DNA from 3 places in the Pseudomonas bambusae genome. Region 2 is predicted to be linked to each of the others. Evidence: riboswitches for the same ligand, from Rfam matches in the RefSeq annotation. Region 2 holds a riboswitch; each other region holds the start of a gene.
The links. A riboswitch is a leader RNA that binds a small molecule or an ion and turns the genes downstream of it on or off. The one in region 2 is predicted to bind cobalamin.
Positions count from the first base shown of each region.

Region 1: it holds a riboswitch for cobalamin, as region 2 does, so the genes downstream of both, cobO (cob(I)yrinic acid a,c-diamide adenosyltransferase) here and AAEO81_RS15695 (ABC transporter substrate-binding protein) in region 2, are expected to answer to the same signal.
Region 3: it holds a riboswitch for cobalamin, as region 2 does, so the genes downstream of both, cobW (cobalamin biosynthesis protein CobW) here and AAEO81_RS15695 (ABC transporter substrate-binding protein) in region 2, are expected to answer to the same signal.

Region 1 covers NZ_CP151650.1:1,975,924-1,983,162, reverse strand. Annotated here, with positions in the region: gene AAEO81_RS09230 (cobyrinate a,c-diamide synthase) at 1-1,057, opposite strand, end outside; gene cobO (cob(I)yrinic acid a,c-diamide adenosyltransferase) at 1,054-1,665, opposite strand; cobalamin riboswitch at 1,771-1,978, opposite strand; gene AAEO81_RS09220 (C40 family peptidase) at 2,197-2,736, opposite strand; gene AAEO81_RS09215 (C40 family peptidase) at 2,827-3,513, opposite strand; gene AAEO81_RS09210 (NAD-dependent deacylase) at 3,589-4,353, opposite strand; gene hda (DnaA regulatory inactivator Hda) at 4,362-5,066, opposite strand; gene AAEO81_RS09200 (AI-2E family transporter) at 5,340-6,413, opposite strand; gene AAEO81_RS09195 (DUF2066 domain-containing protein) at 6,468-7,239, opposite strand, start outside.
Region 2 covers NZ_CP151650.1:3,401,346-3,408,584, reverse strand. Annotated here, with positions in the region: gene AAEO81_RS15730 (MFS transporter) at 1-704, shown strand, start outside; gene AAEO81_RS15725 (endonuclease/exonuclease/phosphatase family protein) at 839-1,597, shown strand; gene AAEO81_RS15720 (KGG domain-containing protein) at 1,747-1,944, shown strand; gene AAEO81_RS15715 (hypothetical protein) at 2,014-2,178, opposite strand; gene AAEO81_RS15710 (ATP-dependent Clp protease proteolytic subunit) at 2,237-2,794, opposite strand; gene AAEO81_RS15705 (aldo/keto reductase) at 3,151-4,146, shown strand; gene AAEO81_RS15700 (aspartate/glutamate racemase family protein) at 4,266-4,985, shown strand; cobalamin riboswitch at 5,168-5,377, shown strand; gene AAEO81_RS15695 (ABC transporter substrate-binding protein) at 5,498-6,517, shown strand; gene AAEO81_RS15690 (iron chelate uptake ABC transporter family permease subunit) at 6,514-7,239, shown strand, end outside.
Region 3 covers NZ_CP151650.1:3,190,227-3,197,465, reverse strand. Annotated here, with positions in the region: gene cobN (cobaltochelatase subunit CobN) at 1-1,763, opposite strand, end outside; gene cobW (cobalamin biosynthesis protein CobW) at 1,766-2,836, opposite strand; cobalamin riboswitch at 2,969-3,190, opposite strand; cobalamin riboswitch at 3,258-3,471, shown strand; gene AAEO81_RS14750 (CbtB domain-containing protein) at 3,568-3,753, shown strand; gene AAEO81_RS14745 (CbtA family protein) at 3,765-4,490, shown strand; gene AAEO81_RS14740 (cobalamin biosynthesis protein) at 4,490-4,891, shown strand; gene cobM (precorrin-4 C(11)-methyltransferase) at 5,032-5,778, shown strand; gene nfuA (Fe-S biogenesis protein NfuA) at 6,471-7,064, opposite strand; gene AAEO81_RS14725 (acyltransferase) at 7,186-7,239, opposite strand, start outside.

The DNA.
Region 1 (7,239 bases), 1.4 Mb from region 2:
GCATCACCGCCTCGCCGTCCAACAGGCCCACCAGTTCCGCGCGTTGGCCGTCTACGTCGGTCAGGGCGTTCAGCAGGTAAAGCATGCCGCCGCACTCCGCGAGCAGCGGTTTGCCGGCGGCGTGGTGAGCGCGAATGGCGTCGAGCATCGAGTGGTTCTGACCAAGCGCCACGTGATGTAGCTCCGGGTAACCACCGGGCAGGTACAGGCTGTCTGCGTCTGGCAACTGGCTGTCGCGGATCGGGGAGAAAAACAGCAGCTCAGCGCCCATCGCCCGCAACAGGTCGAGGCTGGCGCCGTAGGTAAAGGCGAACGCCTCGTCACGGGCAACGGCGATGCGCACGTCGGCCAACAGCGGTTCGGCGGGCACGCTATCGGGCGCTTCAAATGTCACGGCAGGCGGCAACGTCGAATCGCAAGTGCTGGCCAATGCATCGGCGGCCGCGTCAAGGCGCACGTCCAGGTCGTTCAGTTCGCTCGCCTGCACCAGCCCCAGATGGCGACTCGGCAGTTCGATGCCGGTTTCCCGCGACAACGCGCCATACCAGCGCAAGCCTTCAGTCAGGCTGCCTTCGAGCAACTGGGCATGACGCACGGTGCCAACCCGATTGGCCAGCACGCCCGCGAACGGCAGGTCCGGTTGATAGCGCGCGAGGCCCAACGCCAGCGCCCCGAAGGTTTGAGCCATGGCCGTGCCGTCGATCACGCCCAGCACCGGCACGCCGAAACGCCGCGCCAGATCCGCGCTGGAAGGCGTTCCGTCGAACAGCCCCATCACGCCCTCGATCAGGATCAGATCAGCATCGGCGGCGGCTTCCCACAGCAGGCGTCGGCTCTCATCCTCGCCCACCATCCACATGTCCAATTGATAAACGGGATTACCGCTGGCGCGTTCGAGAATCATCGGGTCGAGAAAATCCGGACCGCATTTGAATACACGAACGTTACGACCCTGATTGCGATGCAAGCGCGCCAAGGCTGCGGTCACGGTGGTTTTGCCCTGGCCAGACGCAGGTGCCGCGATCAGGACCGCAGGGCATTGACGAGCCTCACTCACAGCTCAATGCCCTTCTGCGCCTTGATGCCCGCCTGAAACGCGTGCTTGACCACGCCAATCTCGGACACCGTGTCAGACAGGTCGATCAATTCCTGCTTCGCGCCACGGCCAGTGACGACCACGTGCTGCATCGGCGGACGCGCCTGGAGGTCGCTCAACACCTGTTCCAGATCGAGGTAGCCGTGTTTGAGGGCGATGTTCAGTTCGTCGAGGATCACCAGGCCTATCTCGGGATCGCGCAGGAATTCTCGGGTCACGACCCACGCCGCCTCGGCCGCCGCGATGTCGCGCTGGCGGTCCTGGGTCTCCCACGTGAAGCCTTCGCCCATGACGTGATAGCGCACTTGCTCGGGGAAACGGCGAAAGAACAGCTCTTCGCCCGTGGCGTTGCGGCCTTTGATGAACTGCACCACGCCGCACTGCATGCCGTGGCCCATGGCCCGCGCCAGCATGCCGAACGCCGAACTGCTCTTGCCCTTGCCGTTGCCGGTCAGGACCAGCAACAGGCCGCATTCATTGGGGGCGCTGGCAATGCGCTCGTCCATCACCGCCTTTTTGCGCAGCATGCGCGCCAAGTGGCGTTCGTCACGTTCGGGGGATTCGCTCATCTCAGCTCTCCGCTTGAGGGCAGGTGTGGCAAACGGAGGGCACGGACAAAGGCTGACAGCAGGCACCGGACAACGCCGAGCCTGCGCAGAGCATCGCCCTCCGTGATGCTGTTGAATGGATCAGGCCGGTCTCCGGACTCATGAGCGGATCACTGACTGCGCGCCTTCCCATGTTCATCGAACACAGTGGCATCGTGCGCAGCCTTGACTCATTTACCGTTGCGGAGGCAGCGCCGGAATTGATCGCAAAGGCGTTCGCACCGGCTTCCCTGTTTCACCCTGTTTGACGGGCACCTGAAACAATCGGCGAAGGTTAGAGGGTTGACTACCGAGCGTCAATCGAAGCGGCGGTCCAATAGCGACTCATGTAGGAGCGCGCTTGCCCGCGAAAGCAGCTTCTCTGATACGCATGAGCCGACTGACCCGACACCATCGCGGGCAAGCGCGCTCCTACAAAGGCGAGTGGCGTACGCAAGGTTATTGCAGGTGTTTGCTGCGCAACAGCCACGCAGCAAACCACAGGGAAAAGGATCAGTTGCTGCGGGCGAGATTCGACGGCTGGATCACACGTTTGGCGTTCAGCCAGGCTTTCTGCCAATACGGCTTGTCGAGGCTGTCGAGCTTGACGGTGCCGCCGGTGGCAGGCGCATGAACGAAACGGCCTTCACCGACATAGATCCCGGCATGGCTCACGTTCGAGCCGCCGCCCGTGGCGAAGAACACCAGGTCGCCGGTCTGCAACTGGCTGCGGTCGATGTCCGGTCCACGCAGGGTGATCATCTCGCGGGTCGAGCGCGGCAGGGTGATGCCAGCAGCGTCGTGATAGACGTAGCCAATCAGGCCGCTGCAGTCGAAGCCGGAGTCAGGCGTATTGCCACCCCAACGGTACGGCGTGCCAACAAGTCCGATGGCACGTAACAGCACGTCATCCGCAACGGGAGAATTGAATTGAGGGGGAGCAGCGATCACAGGCCGGTAGGCGACCTTGGGGGGAGATGGCGGCGGAGTGCTGGAACAAGCGGCCAGCAATGCAGCCAGTGAAGCAACAGCCAGGCGAACCGTAATCGACATAAACACAACAACCTTCCTAGGATGCGGCTTACTCTGCCGGAGGCCGGAACCTTGCGCAATCAGGGCTTCCCCTAACTGCGCGGCCCGTATTTAACGGTGTTGGCGCTTGATTGTAGTCGAGGTCATGGCGGTCGTGGTTTCTGGAACCTGGGAAGGTGCCATGGCCAGCGCGCGCTTGGCTTCGATGAACGTACGGGCCCAATAAGCATCGTCGAGGCTATCGACGCGCACACCGCCACTGCGACGGCTGCTGGAGTGGATGAACTGGTCATCGCCCAGGTAGATGCCGGCATGGCTGACGCGGCCGCGGCCTGCGGTGCTGAAGAACAGCAAGTCGCCAGGCTTCAGGTCGTTACGCTTGACCAGAGGAGCGTCGATATTGATCATTTCGCGGGAAGAACGCGGCAGGCTCATGCCCGCCTCTTCGCGGAACAGGTAGCCGATGAAACCGCTGCAATCGAAGCCGGACGTGGTCGAGGTGCCACCGAAACGGTAGCGAGTCCCGATCAACGATTTGCCACGTTCCAGAATGCTGTCAGCCAAGACCGGCAACTGATACGGCTTGTTGTCGGAGAACTGGGCCAATTCGTCTTCGGTGGCGATTTCGTCATCCAGTACGGAAGAGGAGTAATCGGCACGCTTGGCAGTTTGTGCGGTGGCAGAGTCCCGGAATTGCGGGTTCTGCGACTGTTGTTGCGACGCTGGCATCTGGGCCGCGCAGCCGAACAGCAGCGTTACGAGTGCGAGAGGCACGAGGGGTGCGAAGCGATTCAGCATGGGCACGACCGTGGCGGATGTGTAAAGAAGCCGAGACTATGCCCTCAATCGTCATCATTTGCAAATTCAATCGAATCAAATGTGACTTACCAGGTCCTCCATCACATCTAAGGCTCTACACCTTAGAAATGCATCCATGTGAATGGAGTGATCGGTCGACGAGGGGTTGATCTCGGCGGTAAAGCCTCCTGCCACCCGCGTGCGAAACATCGGCTCGTGGATATAAGGGAAGCTGGCAGTGGTTCCGATGCTGAGCACAGCGTCAAAGCCTTTTGCCATCTCTTCGTACAGCACATTCAATGCCAGCTCTGGCAGCATCTCTTCAAACAAAACGACCGGCGGTCTCAGCACGCCATGGCACTGCGTGCATAAAGGCGGCAAGGGCCGCTGCAGGTGCTCGCTCAACTGTGGGTCTTCAGCGCCACAAGACTGGCAATAGAGCGGCGCCAACTGGCCGTGAATCTCGATCAAGCGTTCCGGCGGACTCCCCGCCGCACGGTGATAGCCGTCAACGTTTTGCGTCAGTACCCAACATTCCGGTTTGCGCCGCTGCAACTCAGCGATGGCGTAATGCGCCGCATTGGGCTGTCCACCGAGGCACGCGCTGCCCAATTGGGCAATGTATTTCCAGCACAGGCCGGGGTCGCGACGTAGCATCGGGCCGGACAGTGCCATTTCAATGGGCAGCCCGTCGTCGGTGTGGCCGTTATAAAGGCCGCCCACGCCGCGATAAGTCGGCAGGCCTGAATCCGCCGACAGCCCGGCACCGGTGATGATCAGAATGCGTTTGGCATGACGCAGGGCCGCTGCGGTCTGCAGGACCAGCGCCGGATCGACCACGGGCGGATTCACCAACCCAAAGTCTCTTTAAGGAAGGGAATGGTCAGCTTGCGCTGGGCCTGCAAGGAAGCCTGATCCAGTTCTTCGAGCAGATCGAACAACGCACTCATGCTGCGTTTGCCCCGAGTGAGGATGAAATGCCCGACTTCGTCCGTCAGGTGCAAGCCACGACGGGAAGCGCGCAATTGCAGGGCACGGAGCTTTTCTTCGTCGGACAGCAGGCGCATCTGGAACACCAGCGCCATGGTCAGCCGCGACTTGAGGTCGGCCAGCTTGACCGGCAACTCGCGAGGGGAACAGGAAGCGGCGATCAGCAGACGGCGGCCGCTGTCACGCAAGCGGTTGAATAGATGAAACAGCGCTTCTTCCCATTCAGGCTTGCCGACGACGGCCTGAATGTCGTCGAGACACACCAGCTCATATTGCTCAAGGTGATCGAACAGCTCGACGCCTTCATCAATGACTTCAGCCATGGGCAGGTAAACAGCAGGTTCGCCCATCTGCTCGAAACGCAGGCAGGCCGCTTGCAACAGATGAGTGCGCCCTACCCCGTGCTTGCCCCATAAATAGATGAGGCTTTCAGTCCACCCGGCCTCGGCTTCGCACAGGCGCTCGACGTAGCCGAGTGCAGCGGCATTGGCGCCTGGATAGTAATTGATGAAGGTGGCGTCATCACGCAGACGCACACTCAGGGGCAGCTGAACTGGTTTCATGCTGGCTGAACGGCTCGATGAAGAACCGCCAAGGGGCCTCTGTGTAAAGTGTGCAAAGTTTATACCCGCAGGACGGGCCGCACAATGCGCCAGAGGGCGTGCAAAATCAAAGGCTTGCGTCTATCCCGGGCCAGGCCGCGGATTATGGGCGTCACACCGATACCCTGTAGGAGTGAGCTTGCTCGCGATTGCGCACTGCCAGACTCTATTTCTGAGGCTGATATACCGCGATCGCGAGCAAGCTCACTCCTACAGTCAGTCGCGCCCGAAGACCTACAAATCCGGGTCTTCCATCCCGCCGTAGATATCCGACTCTTTATACAAATCGTGCACATGCCGCACCAGCACCATGATCACCGCCGCCACCGGCAGGGCCAGCAGGATGCCGGTGAACCCGAACAGTTCGCCACCGGCCAGGATCGCGAAGATCACGGCCACTGGATGAAGGCCGATCCGATCGCCCACCAGCAACGGCGTCAGCACCATGCCTTCAAGCGCCTGACCGACCATGAACACCGCGACAATCCCCAGCATCGGGTACAGATCACCGCCGAACTGGAAGAAGCCCGCCAGAATCGCTGAGCCGATGCCGATCACGAAGCCCATATAAGGCACGATGGCTGCCAGACCCGCGATGACCCCGATCAACAGACCAAGCTCAAGGCCGACCAGCATCAGGCCCGCCGCGTAAATCACCCCGAGCGCGACCATCACCAGCAACTGACCGCGAATGAACGCCCCCAGCACTTCGTGGCACTCATCGGCCAGCGCCACGATCTTCTTCTCGCGATGACGGGGCAGCAGGCTGCGCACTTTCGCCATCATCACGTCCCAATCACGCAATAAATAGAAGCAGACCACCGGGATCAGCACCAGATTGGTCAACCAGCCGATCAGCGCCAGGGTCGAAGTCGTGGCCTGGGCCAGAATGATCCCGACGATGTCGCCGGTCTGCCCCATGTGTTCGGAGATCGCCGCCTTGACCTTGTCGAACTTCCAGAACCCGTCCGCCAGCCCCAATTTCGCCTGAGTCCACGGCAGCGCGGTGTGCTGCAGCCAGTCGAGCATCTGCGGCGCCAGTTCGTACAAGCGGTACAACTGCTTGGCAAGCATCGGCACCAGCACCAACAACAGCCCCATGAAAATGAGGGTGAAGAACACGAAGACCGTCACCACACTCCAGGTGCGTGAAAATTTCAGTTTTTCCAGCCGATCCGCCAGGGGATCGCCCATGTACGCCAGCAGCAACGCCACCAGGAACGGCGTGAGGATGGCGTGCAGCAGCCAGACAAACAGGCACAGCAGGACAACCCCGCCCAGCCAGAACCAACGACGCGTATCAGTCATTACCGCCCCTCAACCCAAAATAAAATGCTTCTCGCAACGCCGTTATGAACCCGCTCACCAGCGGAAGTGCAGTGTTTGTGTGGCAACAGGCGCGGGGACCGGCGCAGGTGCACCCGGCACAGCACCGGCAGCAGGCACTTGTCCGGCATCGACCGGCGCTGCAGCGACCTCACCCGCTGGCACCTCCTGCAACTTCGCCAGGGACAATTGCGAGCGCAGCTGGTCAGTGCTGCCGCTGACATCGAACGTCACCCGGTCCGCGTCCACCGATTTGAGACGCCCACCGAACGGTTCCAACAAACGGCCCAGTTGGGCGTAACGCTCCAGGGTCATGCCCTGGACTTCCAGCGCCATGCTCGATGAGGCGCCCGGCTTGACCACGAAACGCGGCGCCAGACGCTGACTCACCGACAACAGCACGGCGTCGGCCAATTCGGCGGCACTGGCCCCGCTGGCGCTGCCCTGCTCCATCTTGTCGCCCAGCCACAGGTGCCATTTGCCCTGCCACTGGCCGCCATTTTCCTGTGCGTGAACGGCGAGAATGGCGTCAGAGCCATAGCGCTCGGACGCCTGTTTGAGCGGCGCGACGTCATTGCCATCCAGGGTTTTCGCGTTGCCGATGCCCTGTTCGCCCAAGTCCGCCAGCGGCAGACGCAGCGGCAAACCCCGGTGCTGGGCAGCGCGACGCAAGGGTTCTGCACTTGACTGGCCGTCACCGACGAGATTGGCGCCGTCGGTGGCGTCGTTCAGCCACCAGGCCATGATCACCGGGCGGTTCGAACCCCATAACGACAAGCCGGCCTGACGCAATGCCCGGTCAGTACTC
Region 2 (7,239 bases):
CGCCGCTGGGCGTGGTGATGGTCAACACGCTGGGGTTCGTCAGCCTCGGCCTGGTGTTGACCGTGCTGGCCGCAGGCGCGCTGCTGCTGATTCGCAACAAACCGCCGGTGCCTGTGGTGCGCGGCGAGCGCATGGCGTTCTGGTCGGTGTTCGGTCGCGTCGCACCTTATGGCCTGGGCCTGACCCTGTCCTCCATCGGCTATGGCACCCTCACCACCTTCATCACCCTGTATTACGTGAGCCGGGGCTGGGAAGGCGCGGCGTGGTGCCTGACGGTGTTCGGTGTCTGCTTCATCGTGGCGCGGCTGTTTTTCATCAACGCCATCACCCGCTTCGGCGGCTACCGTTCGGCCATTGTGTGCATGTCGGTCGAGACCGTCGGGCTAGTGCTGTTGTGGCTATCGCCCAACACCACTGTGGCGTTGATCGGCGCGGGGTTCGCGGGGTTTGGCTTATCGCTGGTCTACCCGGCCATCGGCGTCGAAGCCATCAAGCAAGTGCCCAACAGCAGCCGTGGCGCGGGATTGGGGGCCTATGCGGTGTTCTTCGATCTGGCACTGGCCATCGCCGGGCCGCTGATGGGCGCGATTGCCCTCGGCATGGGCTACGACTGGATCTTTTTTTTCGCAGCACTGCTCTCGATTCTGGCGTTGGGCCTGACCGTGCTGCTGTCGCGACGCCCCGCCGTAGACACGCGGCTCTAGCACGACGCCGGCCAAACGGCATCGCAAAACGCTGAACTGCCCGGACCCGAGCCGGTCGGAACTAGCACATCCCTCGCAAAAGGAGCGTGCGTGTGACTTCCGATCCTGCTGGTGTCCACCTTCCCCTCTCGGACATGTCGGGCGTACGGGACGTTCATCGTTTACGCGTACTGACGGTCAACACTCACAAGGGCTTTACGGCCCTGAACCGACGTTTCATCCTGCCGGAGCTGCGCGAAGCGGTGCGCAGCACGGGGGCCGATCTGGTGTTTTTGCAGGAAGTGCTCGGCGGCCATGATCGCCATGCCGCCCGCTATCACGACTGGCCGACCCTCTCCCAATACGAATTTCTCGCCGACAGCATGTGGAGCGACTTTGCCTACGGCCGCAACGCAGTTTACCCGGAAGGCCACCACGGCAACGCGATCCTCTCGAAGTACCCGATCCTGCATTACCGCAACCTCGACGTGTCGATCACCGGCCCGGAGCGTCGGGGCCTGCTGCATTGCGTGTTGCAGGTGCCGGGACACGACGAGGTGCACGCTATTTGCGTGCATTTGAGCCTCTTGGAAAGTCATCGGCAGTTACAGCTCGACTTATTGTGCGCGTTGCTGGACTCGCTGCCCGAACACGCGCCGGTGGTGATTGCCGGGGATTTCAATGATTGGCAATTGCAGGGCAACAAACGCCTAGCGCGCTGCACGTACTTGCACGAGGCTTTCGAGCAAAGCCATGGGCGATTGGCCAAGACCTACCCGGCCCGCTTCCCGCTGCTGCGGCTGGACCGGGTTTACCTGCGCAACGCCACCAGTCACAACCCGAAAATCCTCGGGACGCGGCCGTGGACGCACCTGTCCGATCACCTGCCGCTGGCGGTCGAAGTGCACATGTAAACGCCCGTATCCAAAGGCGCTGGCATCGTTTCGCCACTCCCGCCGTTTGTCCGGTAATGCCGTGATTGTTTAAACCAACTGCCGCTTGATTCATCCCATTTAATGCGAGCCACATGACTCGCCCTTCTCATAACAAGAGGTACGCAATCATGGCTAACACCGGAAAATCGAACCCTGGCAACTTCTCGAACGATCGCCAAAAAGCCTCCGACGCAGGCAAAAAAGGCGGCCAGGCTTCAGGTGGCAGCAACATGGCCAACGACCGGCAGAAAGCAACTGACGAAAAACGTCCGGACGCCAGCAAAAAAGGCGGAATGCCACAAGGCGGCGCAGGCCGTAAATCCTGATCAACGTCTGATCAGCGGAACGAGCGAGGGTGAGAGCCCTCGCTTTTTTATGCCCGTGCGTTGCGTTAGTTATTCGTCCGGGTCGATCAGCGGCACCGTGGCGTCCCGGTCGAACTGCGAACCCGGGTCTTCATTGCCGGGGTCATTATCGACGTCCACTTCAACCTCTTCTTCGTCCAGCGGAACAGCGCCACGGGGCACGGCGTCCGGGGTTTTGTGCGAATGAGTGTGCATGGCAAGTTCCTCGTGTCAGGCGGGTTCTGTGGCGACCCGGTGTGTGGATGAGTTGAGCTTAGCTGGCGCTGACCGTCCAGTGCGTGGCGCCTTCGGGAAACTGCAACTGCTCGACCCGGTGGGCAATGCCGCAGGCCAGGGAGTCTTCGGCCCGAATCACCTTTTCCTCCGACGACAGACAGCGGCCAATGTCCAGCGGGGTCACTGCGCCGTCGGTCTCGCTCAGATAGATGTTCACGTACCGTTGCAAGTCGTTATCCAGGCTGCGCAGGTATTCGCGGATGCGTGAGTGATCCACCGAGCTCTGGTTGAAGTACCAGCTCATCGGGTGGATGAGAAACCGGGAGTGAGGACAGACGATGCGCTCCTCGGCGGCGAGGTAGATGACGATGCCCATGGATTCGATGTTGCCGCTGTTCAGTGCGCGAATCGGCACCTTCAGCGACTTGAGAAAGTTGTAGATCGTGAAGCCCAGGGCCGTGCTGCCGCCTGCGGTGGAGAGGTTCAGCAGCAAGCCGGTCGCCCCTTTGTCGAGGGCTTCCAGACAGCGGTCGCGGAAATGCTCGGTGGTGGTCTGATCGACCCCACAATGGAAATGGACGATGTGTTCGCTCATCGACGGCCCTCCCTTTCCGGTTATCGACACGGTGTAATGGGTTGGAAGGCGCGCAGACCGCAAAAGTTGCATGGTGCCGTGCTGCTCAAGCGGAGGGGATCGTCCGCCACAGGGTGCCGAGTCGAGAAACCTGTAGGAGCGAATTCATTCGCGAAAGGGCTGTACAGTCGACACTTCTCTAGCGTCTGAACCCTCTTCGCGAATAAATTCGCTCCTACAGGAGGAGTTCTGCGGCGTGGTGTGACACGTATGCCCGCCCTCCACACGAACCATAGAACTCCTGCCGCACGGCATGATCTGTACAACACGCCGGGCATTTTTTCCCGGCACTCCATGACCCCGGACAGGACACTTTCATGAGTCTGCACGACAAGATCATTGGCCGCCTCGGCTTTGGCGCAGCGCCTCTGGGCAATATGTTCCGCGACATCAGCGAAGACGAAGCCGCCGCCACGGTGCAATCGGCGTGGGATCAGGGCATCCGCTATTTCGACACCGCGCCGCTGTACGGCTCGGGCCTGTCCGAGCAACGGCTGGGCAAGGCGCTGGCCCATGTGCCGCGCGACGAATACACCCTCAGCACCAAAGTGGGCCGGTTGATTTCCGACGAACTGGACAGCGAAACCCGCAGCGGCCCGTTCAGCGACGGTTTGAAAAACAAAATCCTCACCGATTATTCCGGCGACGCCACGCTGCGTTCCATCGAGGCCAGCCTCAAGCGCTTGGACACCGATCGGCTGGACATCGTGTTCGTGCACGACATCGCTCAAGATGCCCACGGCGATGAGTGGATCGAGCATTTCAACATCGCCCGCAAAGGCGCTTTCCGCACCCTCACCCGACTGCGCGAAGAAGGCGTGATCAAGGCGTGGGGCCTGGGCGTGAACCGGGTCGAGCCGTGCGAGCTGACGCTGGACCTGAGTGAAGCACAACCGGACGGTTTCCTGCTGGCGGGCCGCTATTCGCTGCTGGACCACGACCAGCCGCTGCAACGCCTGTTCGCCAAGGCCCGTGAGCACAACGCCGAGTTCGTCGTGGGCGGGCCCTACAGCTCGGGCGTGTTGGTGGGCGGCAAGCATTTCGAGTACCAGGAAGCGCCGCAAGCGATGCTCGACAAGGTCGCGCACATTCAGGAAATCGCCCGCCAGTACCAGGTCGATATCAAATCGGCGGCGCTGCAATTCGTACTGGCCAACCCGCTGGTGGCGGCGGTGATTCCTGGCGCGAGCCGGCCCTCGCGAATCATCGAAGACGTCGCGGCGCTGAATGCCCAGGTGCCGGACGGCTTCTGGCAAGCGATGCGTGATCAAGGCTTCATTGCGCCGCAGGCTCCGGTGCCGATGAAGGATTGAAGATCCACCCGAGACGTCGGCGAACGGTTCGACGTCTCACCCGCCGAATTCCAAGGTGGCGCGGTTTTCGCTTCAGCGGTAGGCATGTATCCCATGATCACCGCTTGAGACCCGCCCCCATGCGCATTTTGATCGTCAACGTGAACACCACTCAATCCATGACCGACACCATTGCCGAGCAGGCGCGCAGTGTTGCGTCACCCGGTACGGAAATCATCGGCCTGACGCCACGTTTTGGTGCGGAATCGGTGGAAGGCAATTTCGAAAGCTATCTGGCGGCGATTGCCGTGATGGACCGCGTGCTGTCCTACGATCAGCCCTACGACGCGGTGATTCAGGCCGGGTATGGCGAGCACGGGCGCGAAGGCTTGCAGGAATTGCTGGACGTGCCGGTGGTGGACATCACCGAAGCCGCGGCCAGCCTGGCGATGCTGCTCGGGCATAAATATTCGGTGGTGACCACGCTGGACCGGACGGTGCCGCTGATCGAAGACCGCCTGAAACTGGCCGGTGTGTTCGAACGCTGCGCGTCGGTGCGAGCCAGCGGCATGAGCGTGCTGGAGCTGGAAGAGAGGCCGGACCGCGCACTGGAGGCCATCGCCGGGCAGGCGGTCGAGGCGGTGACGCAGGACAAGGCCGAGGTGATCTGCCTGGGTTGCGGCGGCATGGCCGGGCTGGACCAGCTGATTCGTGACCGTGCGGGCGTGCCGGTGGTGGATGGCGTGACGGCCGCCGTGGCGCTGGCGGAGTCGCTGGTGCGATTGGGATTGAAGACCTCCAAAGTGCGGACGTATGCGAATCCGAGGCCGAAGAAAGTGATCGGCTGGCCGTTAAAATAAGGGGCCTGTAGGAGCGTGGCTTGTCCCGCGATCGGCGGGGAACCCGTCGCCAAATCGGTATTCGCGGTGCCTCAGATGAAATGCATTTGACGGATGACGACGACTTCGTCGCCGATCGCGGGACAAGCCACGCTCCTACAAGGGTTGCGAACGCCGAGTGGTCGCCTGTATCGGGCAAATCGTTTACCATCGCCGCCGCCGGTTTCCACTCGGAATTAATAGGGAATCCGCGAGCCGTGCCCTGTGTCATCGGGCGCGCTCAAACGGAACTGTCCCCGCAACTGTAGGCGTCGAGCCGTGCTTCCTGTTTGCCACTGGGTTACCGCCCGGGAAGGCCGAAGCACGGTGATGAAGCGCCAGTCAGGAGACCTGCCGGCAAGCGTCAATCATTCACCGGCGGGGTGTCCGGGAAGGACTCCCGTGCGCGGTGCTTGCCTTTATTCTCCGCCAGCCGTTCGGGTGTGCTTTCCAGTGCCTGTTTCGTCGATCACAGGCTCACTGGAGAAACCCCAATGTCGCTGCGCCGTTTTGCTCCCTTGTTCACCAGTCTGACGCTGTCGAGCGCAGCGTTCATGTCCCCCTCCGCTTTGGCTGCACCGACCCACTACCCGTTGACCCTCGACAACTGCGGCGTGCCCCTGACCTTTGCCCAGGCGCCTCACAAAGCCGTGACCATCGGCCAGGCCGCCACCGAAATGCTCTATGCGCTGGGCCTGAGCGACCGGGTCATTGGCACTTCCCTGTGGTTCAACGACACCCTGCCTCAATTCAAGGACGCCAACGCGAAGATCGAGCGCCTGGCCGACAACGCGCCGAGCTTCGAATCGGTGATCGGCAAGCACCCGGACTTCGTGCCGGTGCAGTTCGAATGGATGGTCGGTCCGCAAGGTGCGGTCGGCACGCGACAGCAGTTTCACGACCTGAAGATCCCGACGTATATCCTGCCGTCCGACTGCGAAGGCAAGAACAACCTGGTCGGCGCTGACGGGACTCGGCTTGAAGCGTTCCGCATCGACGCGCTGTACAAAAGCATCGCGCAACAGGCGGAAATCTTCGACGTTCAGGATCGCGGTCAGCAACTGATCGACGGCTACAAGGCCCGTCTGGCTCAGGCCATCGAACACGCCAAGGCCCATGACGCGAGCAAGGTTTCGGCGGTGTTCTGGTTCTCCAGCCCGGACATCAACACCGACCCGTACGTCGCCGGGCGCAAAGGCATTCCGGGATTCATGCTCGACACCCTGGGCATGCGCAACATCATCGATTCGGACGAAGAATGGCCGACCGTGGGCTGGGAAACCATCGCCAAGGCCAACCCGACGATTCTGGTGATCGCGCGCATGGACCGTCGCCGCTTCCCCGCTGACGACCACGAAAAGAAACTGGCCTTCCTCACGTCCGACCCCGTGACCCGCAACATGGACGCCGTGAAAAACAACCGCATCGTGATCATGGACGCCAGTGCGATGGAGTCCAGCGTTCGTCTGTTCGACGGCATCGAGCAATTGGCCAAGGCCACTGAAACACCATGAACCTCCTGAACATCGCCCGCTGGCTGGGCCATGCCCTGTGGGTCAGCGGCTTGCTGGTGCTGGCCGTGATTGCGGGCGTGGCCATCGGTGAGACCTCCATCAGCCTGCCGGTGATCTTTCAGGTGCTGGCGAACAAGCTGTGGGCGGCGGGTTATGCGGTCGATCCCATCGATGAGGGCATTGTCTGGAATTACCGGCTGACCCGAGCCATCGTCGCGGCGGCCTGTGGCGCGGGCCTGGCGATGTCCGGTGTGGTGCTGCAATCGCTGTTGCGTAACGCGCTGGCGGACCCGTATCTGCTGGGCATTTCCGCCGGGGCGTCGACCGGCGCGGTATTGGTCGCGATCATCGGCTTGGGCGCCGGGGCGATTTCCTTATCGATGGGTGCGTTCGTGGGCGCCATTGCCGCGTTTGCCTTGGTCGCGTTGTTGGCACGGTCGTCTCGGGCCTCGGGCAGCCAGGCGGTGACGGGGCAAATCATCCTCGCGGGGATCGCCGGGTCGCAGCTGTTCAATGCGCTGACGTCGTTTCTGATCACCAAATCTGCCAGCGCCGAACAGGCCCGGGGCATCATGTTTTGGCTATTGGGCAATCTCAGTGGCGTGCGCTGGACCTCGGTGGCGCTTTCCGTGCCGGTGGTGCTGCTGGGGCTGGCGGTGAGCCTGTGGCACCGGCGTTCGCTGGATGCATTCACCTTTGGTGCCGACTCGGCGGCTTCGCTG
Region 3 (7,239 bases), 210 kb from region 2:
ATGAACGGATAAATGTTCGGCATCGGCCCGAGGATCGCGTCCGGCCAGCACTGTTCGGACAGGCCGACGCCCTTGCCCGGCAGCCATTCCAGATTGCCGTGTTTGCCGACGTGAATGACCGCGTGTGCGCCATACGCCTTGCGCAGCCAGAAATAGAAGGCCAGGTAGCCGTGGGGCGGAACGAGGTCCGGATCGTGATAAACCGCGCTGTGATCGACGTTGTAGCCCCGAGCCGGCTGAATGCCGACAAAGGTCAGGCCGAAACGCAGCCCGGCGATCATCATTCGGCCGTTGCGACACATCGGGTCGCTCTGCGGTGAACCCCAGCGCTCGATCACGGCGTCGCGATTGGCCTCAGGTAGCGCATCAAAGGCCGCCAGGTAATCGTCCATCGCCATGCTCTGGTGGCAAGGGCGCTGATCGAGGCTGTCCGGGTCGTTGGTGACGCCGCCCAGCAAGGCATGAATCAGCGCGGTGCCCGATTCCGGCAAACCTTCGACGGGATAGCCCTCGTCTTGCAGGGCCTTGAGGATGTTCAGCGCTGCTGCCGGGGTATCCAGGCCGACGCCATTACCGATGCGCCCGTCGCGGGTCGGGTAGTTGGCCAGAATCAGCGCCACGCGCTTGTCGGCGTTGGCCGTGCGCGCCAGCAACACCCAGCGTCGCGCCAGTTCGGCGACGAAATCCATGCGCTCAGGCTGGGCGCGGTAGCAGACCACATCGGACTGACTGCGCTCGCTGTGCCAGGCCAGGTCCTTGAAGCTGATGGGCCGGCTGATGATGCGTCCGTCCAGTTCCGGCAGCGCAATGTGCATGGCCAGATCCCGAGCGCCGAGGCCCTGTTCGCTGGCTCGCCACGCAGGTTCGTTGTCTTGGGCGCAGATCGCCTGAATCACCGGAATGTTGCGGCGAAACGGTCGCAGGTGCGGCACTTCGGGGCTGGATTGGGCGAAACCGGTGGTGTTGAGTATGACCTCGCAATCGGTCTCGTCGAGCCAGTCCTGCACGGCGCTGAGGCACGCCGGTTCCTTCAGGCTGGCCACCGCAATGGGCAGCGGGTTAAGGCCCTGGGCCAACAGCCGCTCACAGAACACATCGATGAACCTGGTGTTGGCCGCCTGCAAGTGCGAGCGATAGAACAGCACTGCCGCCACCGGTTGGTCGGCGCGCCAGTCGGCTTGCCAGTCAGCGAGGTCGGCGCTGGCCTTGCGCGGGTGATAAATCGCGACACGGGGCAATGTCTGCGGTTCGTCCCAGGGGTAATCGCGGTCCAGCCAACGATTGGCCAGGCAATTGAATAGCTGCAGGGCGTTGTGTTTTCCGCCCTGGCGCAGGTAGTGCCAAAGCCGGTCGCGGTCCTCGGCAGGTTCGGTGCTGAGGTCGCTGAGTTCCGGGTCGGGACGGTCATCGCCGGGCACCAGAATCAGCTTCACCCCGCCGCGCTTTCTAGAGGCCAGCTCCACCAACCGCTCCACACCGTAGCGCCAGTAGCCGATGCCGCCGTGCAGCGAAATGAGGATGACCTTGGCGTGCTGCAACACCTCTTCGACGTACAGGTCGACCGAGGCGTGGTTCTGCACCTGCATGGGGTTGGCCAGGCGCAGGCTGGGGTAGTCGTCCGGCAGCTGCTGCGCGGTTTCCGCGAGCAATGCCAGATGGGAATCGCCGCTGCACAGGATCACCAGATCGGCGGGGGTCTGACCGAGGTCAGCGATGCAGTCGTCGGGGACGAAGCCGCCGGGCTGGGTGCGCAGCAGGTGCATGGTTAGCCTTTGATCTCAAGCGCGGCGCGCAGCTGGGCTTCCAGCACGGCAGCGTCCAGTTCCTGACCGATCAGCACGAAGTGGCTGACGCGCTCTTCATCGGCTTTCCACGCGCGGTCGAAGTGTTTGTCGAAACGGGTGCCGACGCCTTGCACCAGCAGGCGCATCGGCTTGCCCGGAATCGCCGCGAAGCCTTTGACGCGCAGGATGCCGTGCTGCACGACGGCCTGGGTCAGCGCGTCGAGCAACAGCGCTTCGTCCGCCTGGGGCAGCGAGATGGAGATCGAATCGAAAGCATCGTGATCGTGGTCGTCGTGGTCATCGCCGTCGTGATGATCGTGGTGGGTCTTGCGGCCATCGATGTGCAGCTCGGATTCGGCACCCAGGCCCAACAGCACGCTGATCGGCAGCTGGCCGTTGCTGGCTTCGATGACTTTCACCGCAGGCGGCAGTTCTTCGGCGACTTCGGCGCGCACGGAAGCCAAGGCAGCAGCGTCGAGCATGTCGGCCTTATTGAGGATGACGAGGTCAGCGCTGGCCAGTTGGTCGGCGAACAGTTCGTGCAGCGGCGATTCGTGGTCCAGGTTCGGGTCGAGTTTGCGCTGGGCATCGACCTGATCCGGGAAGGCGGCGAAGGTGCCGGCGATGACGGCCGGGCTGTCGACCACGGTGATCACGGCGTCAACGGTGCAGGCGTTGCGGATTTCCGGCCACTGGAAAGCCTGGACCAGCGGCTTTGGCAGCGCCAGGCCCGAGGTTTCGATGAGGATGTGGTCCAGATCGCCGCGACGGGCAACCAGTTCTTGCATCACCGGGAAAAATTCTTCCTGAACGGTGCAGCACAGGCAGCCGTTGGCCAGTTCGTAGACGCGGCCGTTGGCCTCTTCTTCGGTGCAACCGATGGTGCATTGCTTGAGGATTTCACCGTCGATGCCCAGCTCGCCGAATTCGTTGACGATCACCGCGATGCGACGGCCTTCGGCGTTGTCGAGCATGTGGCGCAGCAGCGTGGTTTTGCCCGAGCCGAGAAAGCCGGTGACGATGGTGACGGGAAGTTTGGCCAGTGTTTTCATGGTTGCCCTCAGGCGCAGCGGCGGGCAAACAGGACGAGAACCGCGTTGCCCTCGCAGAAGACAGGCCTGCCGTTCAATTCGCCACCGGATCACCCCGCCCGGTTGTGTTGAGAATGCGTCGGGCTGTCTGAAAAACAGGCCCGTGTTCGAGGCAGGTCTCCTGGCTCACGGCGGCGAATGGCTGGCAGGGTTGCCAGATCAGACGCATTCATCGCGCCTTCCCGCTCGCGCAGTGGCTGTGCAATGAACATGACCGTTTACAGTTGCGGGGGCAGCTGTGGCTTGCACCACATTCCCTTCTTAGCGCCGCGTCCGACTCAAGCAGAGCAGCGAACCTCAAGTGCGCAAGGCTACGCAGTGGCCGGGGGAAGGTCAACGAGGAAACGGCGCTGCGATTGACTGCCAACCGGCTCCGTGGTCTCCTACACGCCTTGTTACGGGTGCCCTTCACAGGGTGAAACGGGAAACCGGTGCGTGCAGACCTCTTGTCTGTGCAAGTCCGGCGCTGCCCCCGCAACGGTAAGCGAGCGAAGAATCAGATCCACTGTGTCATTGCGGCACGGGAAGGTGATTCTTGACGGCAGGTCCACTGCCCCTCGCAAGCCCGGAGACCGGCCCGACACATTCACATAACAAACCCGCGGTGGGCGGGCGCTGTTGAGTTGGCTACTGACGTCGGTCAGTGGTTTGCTTTGCGCCTTCCCTTCGCTGAGACCTCAGAGGGAAGCGCCATGTCGATCAGCACCACATCCCAATCCGCAAGCACTGCCAGCACCCAAAGCCAACGCCTCACTGCCGCCATCAGCGCGATGATCCTTGGCGCCTGCCTGGTCTACTTCGCCGGTTTCTCGCACATCGCCGCCGTGCACAACGCCGCCCACGACACCCGTCACAGTTCCGCCTTCCCTTGCCACTGAGACCTGCCGCCATGTTCAAGCGAATCGCTCAAACGGCCGGTTTCACCGGACTGCTCGCCGCCCTGTTGCTGACCTTGCTGCAAAGCTTCTGGGTCGCGCCACTGATCCTCGAAGCGGAAACCTACGAACACGCCCCTGCCGCTGCAGAAGTGCATGAGCACGCGCACGCCGAAGGCGCCATGGCGGCCCACGTTCATGACGAAGAAGCCTGGGAACCGGAAGACGGCTGGCAGCGCGTGCTGTCGACGACCGGCGGCAACCTGGTGGTCGCGGTCGGTTTCGCCCTGATGCTCGCGGCGCTGTACACACTGCGCACGCCAAACAGCGTTCGCGAAGGCGCGCTGTGGGGGCTGGCCGGTTTCGCGGTGTTTGTCCTCGCGCCGACCCTCGGTCTGCCGCCTGAATTACCGGGCACCGCCGCCGCCGACCTGACCCTGCGCCAGACCTGGTGGGTCAGCACCGCAGCGTCAACCGCCGTCGGCCTGGCGCTGATCGTCTTCGCCCGCCATTGGCTGCTGAAAGTGCTGGGCGCAGCGATTCTGGTCGTGCCTCACGTGATCGGTGCGCCGCAGCCGGAGGTTCATTCGGCTTTGGCCCCTGAAGCGCTGGAGGCACAATTCAAGATCGCTTCGCTGCTGACCAACGCCGCATTCTGGGTCGCGATGGGCCTGATCAGCGCCTGGCTGTTCCGTCGTTACAACGCGCAACTGACCGCAACCGAGTTGAGCCACGCTTGATGAACCCGGACATTCGTGTGATCGGCCTCGGCTGCCAGCGCGATTGCCCGGCGTCAGTGCTGCAAGGGTTGATAGAGGTCAGCCTGCTGGAACATTGCTTGTCGCTGTCCGACATCACCGCCCTCGCCTCTATCGACAGCAAAGCGTCAGAGGCGGGGTTGCTGGAACTGGCTGAACGGCTGGGCCTGCCGTTGGCGTTCTTCAGCGCCGAAGAACTGACAGCGTTTGAGCCGCGGCTGAGTCATCATTCGCAGATTGCGTTCGACAGCACCGGCTGCTACGGCGTGGCCGAAAGCGCAGCACTGGCGATGGCGGCGCGGTTGGGCGGGTCGTCGGCGAGGTTGGTGATCGAACGGCGAAACAGCTCACGGGCCACGTTTGCGTTGGCCGCCAGCCCATGACGCATTTGGCGATGCAGTCTCTGTAGGAGCGAATTCATTCGCGAAGCGGTTCGGGCGCTAGAGATGTATTGGCTGTACCCACCCTTCGCGAATGAATTCGCTCCCACAGAGGATCAACCCCGCTATACGTTGGAGATTCAATGACCGTTTACTTCATCGGCGCAGGCCCCGGCGACCCTGACCTGATCACGGTCAAAGGCCAGCGCCTGATCCGCACATGCCCCGTCATCATCTACGCCGGATCGCTGGTGCCCGAGGCCGTTTTAGAGGGTCATCAAGCCGTTCAGGTGACCAACAGCGCCGAACTGCACCTCGAACAGATCATCGCCTTGATGAAATCTGCTCATGCACAAGGCCAAGACGTGGCACGCGTCCACTCCGGCGACCCCAGCCTTTACGGCGCCATCGGTGAACAGATTCGTCACCTGCGCGAACTGGGCATCCCCTTCAAAATCATCCCAGGCGTCACCGCCACCGCCGCCTGCGCCGCGCTGCTTGGCACCGAACTGACCCTGCCGGACATCTCGCAAAGCGTCATCCTCACCCGCTACGGCGACAAAACCGCCATGCCTGAGGGCGAAGAACTGAGCGAACTGGCGCGACACAAGGCCACCATGGCCATCCACCTGGGCGTGAACAACCTCGGCAAAATCGTCGCTGAACTCACGCCCCATTACGGCGAAGACTGCCCGATCGCCGTCGTCCACCGCGCCAGCTGGCCGGACCAGGACTGGGTCACCGGCACCCTCGCCGATATTGAAGGCAAGGTAGCTGCCAAAGGCTTTCGCCGAACGGCACTAATCCTCGTCGGCCGCGTGCTCGGCAACGACGCCTTTAGCGAATCATCGCTGTACCGCGCAGGGCATGCGCATGTGTACAGGCCGTGATATTTCAGCTGAGGCCTGTGAAACGGGGGTTGTCTGATCGTCCGCCTTCGCTGCCGTCGTAACCTCCGGCGTCTCCTACAAGGATCAACGTGTGCCGCGGCCGGATGGAAAAAGCCAGTCCTGTGGGAGCGAATTCATTCGCGAATGGGCCGGTACAGCCACCCCATCTCCATCGTCTGAACCTTCTTCGCGAATGAATTCGCTCCCACAGTTTGAAGATCGTGCAAGGAGCGAAGCCGTGCATACACCCTTATCCCGCGATGAGCGTTAGCTCCAGCCAGATCGCTTTTGATCTTCTCCCTCGCCAGTCCAGACACCGCAGAACGCGACTTGGGTGCAGGCCGAACGCAGGTGCGCGGAGTGGGTCGAGCGGCATGGATGCCGCGAGAGCGCCGCAAGGACATGGATGTCCGTTCGGCGCGGGCCCACGGAGCGTCGCCGAAGTGAGGGAACCCTGACGAAGTCAGGGCCAAACCAGGAGCAAAGCGTTTTTGGTTACTTTTGGGGCGCTCTTGCCAAAAGTGACCCGCCGTAAGGGCGGAACCTTAGCCAGTCGCGACGGAAAAACCGGGTATGCCCCCACTCCCAAGCACACAACACACCCGCCCTTACCGTACCCAAACCCCAATCCCCCAAACGCCACCCATAAAAAAGCCCGCATCTCTGCAGGCTTTCTGGATAACACCCATCACTCAGTAGTAAGCATTCTCTTTCTGAGTATGGTCCGTCACATCACGCACACCCGACAACTCGGGAATCCGCTCCAGCAACGTACGCTCAATCCCTTCCTTCAACGTCACATCCGCCTGCCCACAGCCCTGGCAACCGCCACCGAACTGCAACACAGCAATGTTTGCCTCATCTTCCTCAACCACATCAATCAGCGTAACCTGCCCGCCGTGACTCGCCAGACCCGGATTGATCTCCGTCTGCAAGTAATAATTGATGCGCTCGTTGATCGGACTGTCAGCATTGACCATCGGCACCTTCGCATTCGGCGCCTTGATCGTCAGTTGGCCACCCATGCGGTCGGTCGCATAATCGACCACCGCGTCATCCAGAAACGCTTCGCTGAACGAGTCGATCCACGCCGTGAAGCTCTTCAGGCCAATGGCCTTGTCTTCCGGCTTCTCTTCGCCCGGCTTGCAGTAGGCGATGCAGGTTTCAGCGTATTGGGTGCCAGGCTGGGTAATAAACACGCGGATGCCGATGCCGGGGGTGTTCTGCTTTTGCAGCAGATCGGCCAGGTAATCGTGGGCGGCATCGGTAATAGTAATAGCGGTCATGAAAATTCCTCGCAGACGTGGGACGGAGTTTACGCCATTCCACGGCAACTGACAAAGTCCTAGTAAATCGGTCAGGTAATGCACCTGCGAGCCACTTTCATCCCGCCCGTCACACCGCCCTTCACGACAACGCAGCCGCGTCCTTGAGCGCCCGGCGACTGTCCAGCCATCCCTT